3 regions of the Luteibacter sp. P1_D3 genome follow, and region 1 is predicted to be linked to each of the others. Evidence: riboswitches for the same ligand, from Rfam matches in the RefSeq annotation. Region 1 holds a riboswitch; each other region holds the start of a gene.
The links. A riboswitch is a leader RNA that binds a small molecule or an ion and turns the genes downstream of it on or off. The one in region 1 is predicted to bind cobalamin.

Region 1 (3,273 bases):
GTCGGCGGTGCGATAGCGGTTCTCGAAGCGGAGCGTGGTCTCACCGTCGGCAAGATGGCCGGTCTCGTCCTGGGTACGGAAAATGTCGTCCGGATGGACGAAGTCGAGGTAGGAGCGGCCGACCGTGTCGCGCTCGCTCCAGCCCAGGATGGCGGTCCACGCCGGATTGACCGACAGCAGGCGCGTGTCGGTGTCGGCGACGACCAGGATATCGCTGGACAGGGTCCAGACCCGGTCGCGCTCGTAGGTGCGCTCGACGACCTGGCGCTCCAGGTCCTTGGCGAGCAGCCGCAACTCGTGCTCGGCGCGGCGCCGTTCCACGGCCACCCGCGTGCGGCTGGCCACCTCGCTGACGAAGCTGATCTCTTCCTGCAGCCATTCACGGGGGTGTTCATCGTTGAGATAAAGCAGCGCGACGAAGCCGCCCCGCTCGGTCACCGGCATATTGATGAAGGACAGGGCACTGATGCCGTCCAGCGCATCGRCCGTGACCGCGGTGCGCGGGTCGGTCCGGGCGTCGGTGATGACGACGGTTACGCCGCGCTTGAGCTCCTCGATATACGTGCCGTAGTCGCGAAAGCGCAGCACGCCGGCGAGCGTGGTGATCCCCGGCGCGTTCCAGTCGCGCTCCACGGTGATCGTCTCCGCGACCGGATCGATCGTGCCGTAGCCGGCGCGACTGACCTTCAGGGTGCGACCCAGCACCTCGGCGACGCGATAGGCGATCTCGGCCGGATCTTCCAGGTCGCGCAGCAGGTTCCCTATCTCGATCAGGGCGAGCCGGCGATCGTCAGCCGCGCTGGCGCCGTTCGCACCATCGTGTGCCGGACGGATCGTCACCACCACGCTCGCGGATACACCGGGGCGTGCTTCCAGCGACACGCGCACAGGGACGCCATCGGCGGTGCCCAGGGCCAGTTCGCGCACGCCGTTGCCCGGCACGACCAGCGGCAGGGCCGCGAGAAGGCGGCGCCGGCTCTCCTCGTCCCACAAGGCCAGGAACCCCGTTGGCTCGTGTTCGCGCAGGCGCGCCGTGACCCAGGCGTTGCCGTAGAGCAGGTCCCCCGTCGCGGACAGGGCCGCAAAGCCGAATGGCAGGCCATCGAGCGCATGGGAAAGGAGGGTCTGGTCCTGCAATGCGAACGATGAGGGCATCGGTAATGCAATCGTGGGTTGGAGATGGGCGGCGATTTTATCGGTTCGTGGTGGTTCCCTTTGTGTAGACGGTCTTCACAAAACCCTCATCCCCCAGGGCACGAAAACCGCTTGACAAAGGCGACTCCCAAGCCGATCAAGCACCTAGGGCAAACACCCTACATCTTGTGTTGACGCACCCCCCGGCCAGCTATATCGTGTGTCCCGTTGGTGTCCGGAGAGGCGCGACTGCCCGTCGGACTTAATAGGGAATACCGGTGTGAATCCGGAACTGCCCCGCAGCGGTAAGTGGAAACGATCCCGTTCTATGCACTGGTCCTCCGGGGACTGGGAAGCGACGGGTAGGCGGGCCGAGAGGCCCACGTCCACAAGTCCGAAGACCTGCCAGCAATCGGAGCCCGAGCGGCCTCGATAGCAGTGACGGCTTCCGCGGGGAAGCACGTCGCGGACCGGAGCCCTTCGCGGCGCTCCGTCCTCGACGATTCCCGCGTTTCACCGCCATCGCATCGAGCCGGTTCCTCGGGAACGGGGTTTGACCAAGGCCATGGGGCTGCCAACACAATGACGACGATGGATTCCGCAGCGCGCGAGCGCACCGAGACGGCCGATACGGCCGCCACCTCCCCTGCAGCAACGGACAAGGCGCTGGCCGCCGGCTACAAGAACAACGACGCGCCGCCGGCCTTCGCGCTGACCCCGCCGCACAACCCCGGCCAGATGCGCGTGACCAAGCGCAATGGCGGCCACGAAGTGGTCGACGTGAACAAGATCGTGCGCGCGGTGACGCGCAGCGCCGATGGCCTGTTCGCGGTCGACCCGATGCGCGTGGCGCTGAAGACGATCGGCGGCCTGTACGACGGCGCCACCACCCAGGAACTCGACCAGCTGTCGATCCGCACCTCGGCGGCCCTCACCGCCGAAGAGCCGGAGTACGGCCAGCTGGCCGCGCGCCTGCTCTCGGCCTTCGTCGACAAGGAAGTGTCGGGCCAGGACATCCAGTCGTTCTCGCAGTCGATCTCCACCGGCTTCGACCTGGGCATCCTCAACGAGCGCCTGCGTGATTTCGTCCTGATCAATGCGCGCAAGCTCAACGATGCGATCGACACCACCGGTTCGCGCCGCTTCGAGTATTTCGGCTTGCGCACGGTGTACGACCGTTACCTGCTGCGCCACCCGACCAAGCGCTTCGTGATCGAAACGCCGCAGTACTTCTTCATGCGCATCGCCTGCGCGCTTGGCGGCAACGATGTCGCCGAGACGCTCGAGCTGTATCGCATGCTGTCGTCGCTCGAGTACCTGGCCAGCTCGCCGACCCTGTTCAACGCCGGCACGGCGCACGAGCAGCTGTCATCGTGCTTCCTGCTCGACTCGCCGCAGGATGCGCTGGAATCCATCTACGCCAAGTACGGCGACGTGGCCCAGCTGTCGAAGTTCGCCGGCGGTATCGGCCTGGCCTACTCGCGCATCCGTTCGCGCGGTTCGCTGATCAAGGGCACCAACGGCCACTCCAACGGCCTCGTGCCCTGGCTGAAGACGCTCGACGCGTCCGTGGCCGCGGTGAACCAGGGTGGCAAGCGCAAGGGCGCGGCCTGCGTGTACCTGGAATCCTGGCACGCCGACATCGAGGAATTCCTCGAGCTGCGCGAGAACACCGGTGACGACGCGCGCCGCACGCACAACCTGAATCTGGCCAACTGGGTTCCCGACCTCTTCATGCGTCGCGTGGAGATCGACGGTGACTGGTCGCTGTTCGATCCGAAGATCGTTCCGCACTTCGTCGACACCTGGGGCCCGACCTTCGACGCCGCCTATGAAAAGGCGGAAGCCGAAGGCCTCGCCGCGAAGTCGATCAAGGCCCGCGAGCTCTATGCCCGCATGCTGCGTTCGCTGGCCCAGACCGGCAATGGCTGGATGACCTTCAAGGATCGCTCCAACGCGACCAGCAACCAGACCGCGCTGCCGCAGAACGTGATCCACCTGTCGAACCTGTGCACCGAGATCCTCGAAGTGACCTCGGAAGGCGAGACGGCCGTGTGCAACCTCGGCTCGGTGAACCTCGCCCGCCACGTGGTCGACGGCCAGTTCGACTACGACAAGCTCGCCACCACGGTGCGTACC
Region 2 (3,273 bases), on a different contig from region 1:
GCGGCGGAGGTCTGGAGGAAGCGTGTCGGCGAACGGCGCGTAGCGGCAATACCCCGTCACGACGGTGTGAGCCGGCGAATCCGGTGGGGGCCGACCCAACAGCGGCGAGTACATGGCGAGGACGCCATCGCGCGCGTGCTGTCCGCGATGAAAGGGATCGCCCCAGACCGACACCGGGGCCAGCCCGAGCGATTGCCGGAAGTGTCGTACCGCCTTCGTCCAGGGCGAGGTCACCGTCTCGCCGAGGCGCCGCACCCATGCGCCTCGCCGGGGTGACGTACGCAGGAAGCGATCGAGCCAGTCGATGCCCGTGGCGGGGGGATCGAAGGCCGAGAGAAAGACGGCAGGCGACAGCGCGGCCGATAACCAGGCGATCCGCCGGGTCTCACCGAGGATCTGCCCCGCGAAGGCCAGGGTCGAGGTCACGATCGCATCCGCGTCGGCACAAACGGGCGCGAGCGCCTCGTAACTGCTCGCCACATCGGCCGCGGCAAGGTCGCGCACCACGAAGCGCGGACCGCGCCAGGGATGAAAGGCGCGCGCGGCGAAGGCCGCTTTGTCCTCGGGCTCGGCGATCCCGCTGGCAAGCACGTAGTCCAGCCCGGCCGCAGCGACGGCGTCACGATGGATGCCGTGGGCACCAATCGTCACGCGGTAGCCGCGATGACGCAGCTCCCGACCGACGGCGAGGAAGGGAAAGAGATCGCCCTGCGACCCCACCGTCGCCATCACGATATGTCTTCCGGTCATGCGGCGCTCCAGGGGGATGTCGGCTCATGGTCGCCGTCGGGATGTCGAGGCGATGCATCGCCGCCGATTGACTTTGGGCGTCCATACGGCTAATTTTCCGCCCGTCAGCGGTCTTTATCTCTTTATTCGAATAGAAAGATAAAGCTAAGAGGGAAGCCGGTGGGAATCCGGCGCTGCCCCGCAGCGGTATGTGGAGACGAGCCCGTCACAGGCACTGGATCGGTAACGATCCGGGAAGCGACGGGCAAGGCGGCACCGGCACGGTGCCACATCCACGAGCCCGAAGACCTGCCGCCGACCGGAACGAACGCGCCGTCATGGGCGCGAACGCTCCGTCCGACCTGGATCGCCGTCCCGCAAGGGCGGCATCCGGTTCGCCCGCGGGGGCGAAGGTCGACGGCTAGCCCGCATGACGTCCCCTCACCTGCCGTGCCCCGCGTGGCAGGTGCGTAGGCGTCGGCGCCCAGCCGCCCTTCCCTCCTCTTTGCCACGAAGAGGAATCATCCATGCCACACGTAACGTATCCGGGCTTCCCCCGCATCGGCCGGCGCCGCGAACTCAAGCGCGCTCTCGAGAGCCACTGGAAAGGAGACAGCAGCGCCGACGAACTGCTCGCCGTCGCGCGCGACCTGCGCCAGCGCCACTGGAAGCTTGCCCGCGACGCCGGTGCCGACAGCGTCCCGGTGAACGACTTTTCCCTCTACGACCATGTGCTCGATGCGGCCGTGCTGGTCGACGCGATCCCGCCGCGCTACCGCGCACTCGCATCCCGTAACCCGCTCGCGGGCTACTTCGCCATGGCCCGTGGCCACCAGGACGGCGATGTCGACCTGCATGCCCTCGAAATGACCAAGTGGTTCGACACCAACTACCACTACATCGTGCCGGAACTCGAGGCGGGTCAGCGCTTCGCCGCGCGCCCGGACAAGGTCGTCGCCGAATACCGTGAGGCCCTCGCGGCGGATCACGTGGCACGCCCTGTCCTGCTCGGGCCGGTGAGCTTCCTGCGCTTGTCCAAGACCGTCGACGGCAGCGACCCGCTGGCCTTGCTCGACTCGTTGCTGCCTGCCTGGCTCGGTGTCATCGACGCCCTCGCCTACGCGGGTGCCGACTGGGTGCAGGTGGACGAGCCGACCCTCGTGCTCGATCTGGATGCGCCGTGGCGCGAAGCGTTCCGGCGTACCTATGCCGCGGTGGCCGCACACGGTCGCGTACGCATCCTGCTCGCCACTTACTTCGGCGAACTCGGTGCGAATCTCGAGCTCGCCACGTCGCTACCGGTAGCCGGCCTGCACGTGGACCTCGCTCGCGCGCCCGACCAGCTGGACGCCGTACTCGATGCCTTGCCCGCCGACCGCGTGCTTTCCGCCGGCGTGCTCGATGGCCGCAACATCTGGCTGAGCGACCCGTCGACCATCCTCCCCCGCGTGGACCGCCTGCTCGCGCGCCTCGGCGACGACCGCCTCTGGCTGTCGACCTCGTGTTCCCTGCTGCACGTGCCGATCGACGTCTCCGAAGAAAAACACCTCCCCGCGCACCTGGCCGGATGGTTGTCGTTCGCCCGGCAGAAGATCGCCGAACTGCGTCGCTATGCCGACGCCGTCGCCGGTGATGACGCGGCACGGAAGACCCTGGCCCGGCAGCACGAGATCGTCGCCAGCCGCCAGACCTCCGGCGACGTCGTGCGTGCCGACGTCCGCGCCCGCGTACGTCAGCTGACGCCGCAGTTCGGCCAGCGTCGTTCGGCCTTTTCGTTCCGCGCCGACGTGCAGCGCGAGCGTTTCGGCCTGCCCGATCTGCCGACGACGACCATCGGGTCGTTCCCGCAGACCAACGACCTGCGCATCGCGCGCGCCGCGCATCGCTCGGGCAAGCTGGACGACGACGCGTATGCGGCCATTCTTCGTGACGAAGTGCGCCGTGTCGTGCGCTTCCAGGAAGAGGCCGGCATCGATGTACTGGTGCATGGCGAACCCGAGCGCAACGACATGGTCGAGTACTTCGGCGAGCAGCTGGACGGCTACGTCTTCACCTCGCTCGGCTGGGTGCAGAGCTACGGCTCCCGTTGTGTCAAGCCGCCGATCATCTATGGCGATGTCGCGCGTCCCGCACCGATGACGGTCGCGTGGTCAGCGTACGCCCAGTCGCTCACCGATAAGCCCATGAAGGGCATGCTCACCGGACCGGTGACGATGCTGCAGTGGTCCTTCGTACGCGACGACCTCCCCCGCGCCGATGTGTGCCGACAGATCGCCCTGGCGCTGCGAGACGAAGTGCACGATCTGGAGAAGGCTGGCATCGGCATCGTCCAGATCGACGAACCGGCGCTGCGCGAAGGCCTGCCGCTGCGTCGCGCCGACTGGGACGCGTACCTCGCCTGGGCGGTCGATGCCTTCCGCATCACGGCCGGCGGCGTCAGCGATGCGACCCAGGTGCACACCCACATGTGCTACTCGGAGTTCAACGACATCATCGAGGCGGTCGCCGCGATGGACGCGGACGTCATCTCGATCGAGACCAGCC
Region 3 (3,273 bases), on a different contig from region 1:
TCATTTGTATCGATGCAAATCTCTAGGGAATCGCCGATAAATCGGCTCCCACAAAAGCATGCCACCTGCACGAGGTCGGCCGTTCTCCTGTGGGAGCCGCTTCAGCGGCGATGGGTATTACCTCAACGCGCCGGCGAATACCGCACGGTCAGGTAATACGTCCGCCCCAGCTGGTTGTAGTACGCCGCCGTCTCATAGTGGCGATCGAACGCGTTGGCCAGGCGACCCTGCACGCTCCAGTCGCTGTCCACGTGCCAGGTCGCGCGCACGTCGGCGGTGGTGTAACCGCCCAGGCGGGTGGTGTTGGCCGCGTCGTCGTAGCTGTAGCCCGCCGAATAGACCGAGCCACCGAGGGTGAAGGCGCCGAGGTCGCGGTCGACATCGAGTCGGGCCGTGCGCTTCGGACGACGGGCGAGCAGGTTGTTGTACTCGTCGCCGCTGTCGCGGTCCTTCGGCTGCTGCAGGGTGCCGTAGGCACGCAGGTGCCAGCCGTCCACGTCCGCGCCCAGCTGTCCTTCCAGCCCGCGGATGCGCGCCTTGCTGACATTGATCGGCAGGAAGTTCGCGTCGAAACCGATCAGGTCGTCCACGCGGGTCTGGTAGGCATTGACCGCCCAGTTCCAGACGCCCGGACGGGCCGACAGGCCGATTTCGGCGGTGCGCGACTTCTCCGGGCTCAGGTTCACCGGCGCGCCGTACGGGTAGTACTCGTCGTTGAAGGTCGGCGCGTGGAACGCGGTGCCGTAGGAGGCGGTGACCTTCATGCCGTTGTCGAAACGGAAACCGTACGCCGCCTGGCCGGTGGTGTGGTTGCCGAACTGATTGTTGTGGTCGTGACGCGCCGAAAGCTGGATCTCGTTGGCACCGAAGATGCCCTGGTAAAGCGCGAACACGCCCGTGTTCTCACGCGTGTCCTTGAGGTAATCCGTGTCGCTCTTCAGCTTTTCCTGCTGGTAGTCGACACCGATGCTCAGGGTCTGGCCCGGGGCCAGGGTGACATCATTCTGCCAGGAGGCTTGGTTGCGCTTGGAGTACAGGTAGCCCACGCGGGCCTTGTCCACGCCGTAGTTCACGAAGTCCAGGGTCTTGTCGGCGCCGTTGAGGTAGTTGTCGGCGCGGTCCTGGTTCTGGCCCAGGCTGATCGACATGCGCCAGTTTTCCAGGGCGTTGAAGGCGAGCTTGGTGCCAGCGACCTGCTGGGTGCGGCGGGTCAGGTTCTGGAAGTCGCCGTCGTATTCGATGTCGCCCTTGCTACGCAGCCAGCTGCCGGTGAGCTCGGTACCGTCATCCCAGCGATAGCCGCCGGAAAGCGCGCCGTTGTAGGTGCGATAGGCGTCGTGGTCGGGCTCGTTGGTGAAGCAGCCCTTGAACACATCGCCCGCGCCAACGCGGCAGGCATTGATGCCCGAGGTGTACTGACCGCCGAGGCTGGCGTTGTACCAGCTGTGCTGGGTGCCACCGGAGAGGCCGAACTGGCCGTCGGTGTAGCCGTGGCTGCCACCGGTGACCGAGAGCGACGGGGTCGGCGCTTCGCCGGCCTGGCCGTGGCGGGTGAAGATCTGGATGACGCCACCGATGGCGTCGGAGCCATACAGGCTGGACTGCGGGCCACGGACGATCTCGATGTGATCGATCTGGTCGACAGGCAGCTGCTCGTAGGCCGGGATGCCGGCGCCGACCGTGCCGACGCGCACGCCGTCCAGCAGGACCAGGGTGTGCGAGGAATTGGTGCCGCGCATGAACAGCGAGGTCTGCTGGCCGATACCGCCCGAGTTGGCGATGACCACGCCCGGCAGGCCGGTGAGCAGGTCCTGCACGCTGACCGGCTGCAGGCGCTCGATGTCCTCGCGGGTGATCAGCGTGACCGGGGCGAGCACTTCATCCAGCGGCGTCGCTGCGCGGTTGGCGGTAACCACCACCGGGTCGAGCCGGTCAGCGGGAGCGTCGGCCGCGTGGGCGGCGGCGATGGACGACAGCAGGGCCATCGCGAGCAGAGTCTTCTTCATGGAGCCGTTTCCTTAATGCATCGCTAGAGGCGACGCGGAGGACAAACGGCGAACGGCATGCGGGCACGGATCGACCCGGAACGCTGTCCGGATTCGCCCTCCGCGAATCGCCCAACAGAAAACGCCCCGCGATAGTCGCGAGGCGAATGCATCGGGCCGGTCTCCGGACTTGCGTCAGCCACCTGCCGTGGCGGGACCCGGCGCCTTCCCGCTTGCGCAGTGGCGTTTGGCCGGTTCCCGTAAAGACCTTCAGGCCTTCCTGTCGCTTACCGTTGCGGGGGCAGTGCCGGAATAGTCGCGAGGCGACGCACCGGCTTCCCGTTTCATCCCTTCCAGCGACCGCCGGTCGGGACACCCGAACGGCGCCACTCTAGCGGGCCGTCGGGTTCATGTCACGCGGATTTAACAACTGAGCCGGCGTCAGCCGACGACGCGCACGCCGCCGATCCAGGTCTCGACGACCTCGTGGTTGTCATCCATAACGACCAGGTCGGCGCGATAACCGGCGGCGATGTGGCCGTGGGTGGCGCCGAGGCCGAGGAAGGCGGCCGGGTAGGTCGAAGCCATGCGGGCGGCCTCGTCATACGGCACGCCGACCATGTTGATGGTGTTGCGCACGGCGGTGGCCATGTCGAGCGCCGAACCAGCCAGCGTGCCATCGGCGGTCTGGCAGACGCCGTCCTTCACCGTAATCGTTTCGCCCTTGAGCACGAAGGTGGGATCGTCCGAGCCGACCGGTGGCATGGCGTCGGTCACCAGCATCATCTTCTCGCGCGCCTTCGCCGCGATGGCGACGCGCAGGGACGCCGGGTGCACGTGGTGGCCGTCAACGATCAGGCCGCACCAGCTGGCCGGGTCCTCGAGTGCCGCGCCGACCACCCCGGGCTCGCGGCTGGTGAACGGTGTCATCGCGTTAAACAAGTGCGTAAAGCCGCGAATGCCGGTGGCCAGTGCGTTGCGGGTGGTGTCGTAGTCCGCCGCGGTATGCCCGGCGGCAACGATGACGCCGTTGGCGACCAGCTCCTGCAGGACGGCAGCGCTGGCGCGTTCCGGTGCAAGGGTGAGCAGGGTCACGCCGCCGTGGCGGCGCGCGACCATCGCCACATCGCTCGCATCGGCGATGCGGAACTTGGCCGGATCGTGCACGCCCTTGCGCTCGGGTGCGATGAACGGACCTTCGAGATGGATGCCGAGCACGCCCGGCACGCCCTGGGCGACCGCTTCGTTGACGGCGTCGATGGCCTTGGCCATGACCTCGGCATCGTCG

Region 2: linked by a shared signal. The riboswitch ahead of metE (5-methyltetrahydropteroyltriglutamate--homocysteine S-methyltransferase) and the one ahead of AC1DYM_RS06290 (ribonucleoside-diphosphate reductase subunit alpha) in region 1 are both predicted to bind cobalamin.
Region 3: linked by a shared signal. The riboswitch ahead of AC1DYM_RS07545 (TonB-dependent receptor domain-containing protein) and the one ahead of AC1DYM_RS06290 (ribonucleoside-diphosphate reductase subunit alpha) in region 1 are both predicted to bind cobalamin.

Annotation. Positions count from the first base shown of each region.
Region 1 covers NZ_JBFUAT010000006.1:99,336-102,608, reverse strand. Annotated here, with positions in the region: gene AC1DYM_RS06295 (hybrid sensor histidine kinase/response regulator) at 1-1,155, opposite strand, end outside; cobalamin riboswitch at 1,347-1,558, shown strand; gene AC1DYM_RS06290 (ribonucleoside-diphosphate reductase subunit alpha) at 1,726-3,273, shown strand, end outside.
Region 2 covers NZ_JBFUAT010000002.1:195,408-198,680, forward strand. Annotated here, with positions in the region: gene AC1DYM_RS02935 (glycosyltransferase) at 1-750, opposite strand, end outside; cobalamin riboswitch at 842-1,060, shown strand; gene metE (5-methyltetrahydropteroyltriglutamate--homocysteine S-methyltransferase) at 1,257-3,273, shown strand, end outside.
Region 3 covers NZ_JBFUAT010000008.1:68,119-71,391, forward strand. Annotated here, with positions in the region: gene AC1DYM_RS07545 (TonB-dependent receptor domain-containing protein) at 123-2,006, opposite strand; cobalamin riboswitch at 2,144-2,380, opposite strand; gene nagA (N-acetylglucosamine-6-phosphate deacetylase) at 2,427-3,273, opposite strand, start outside.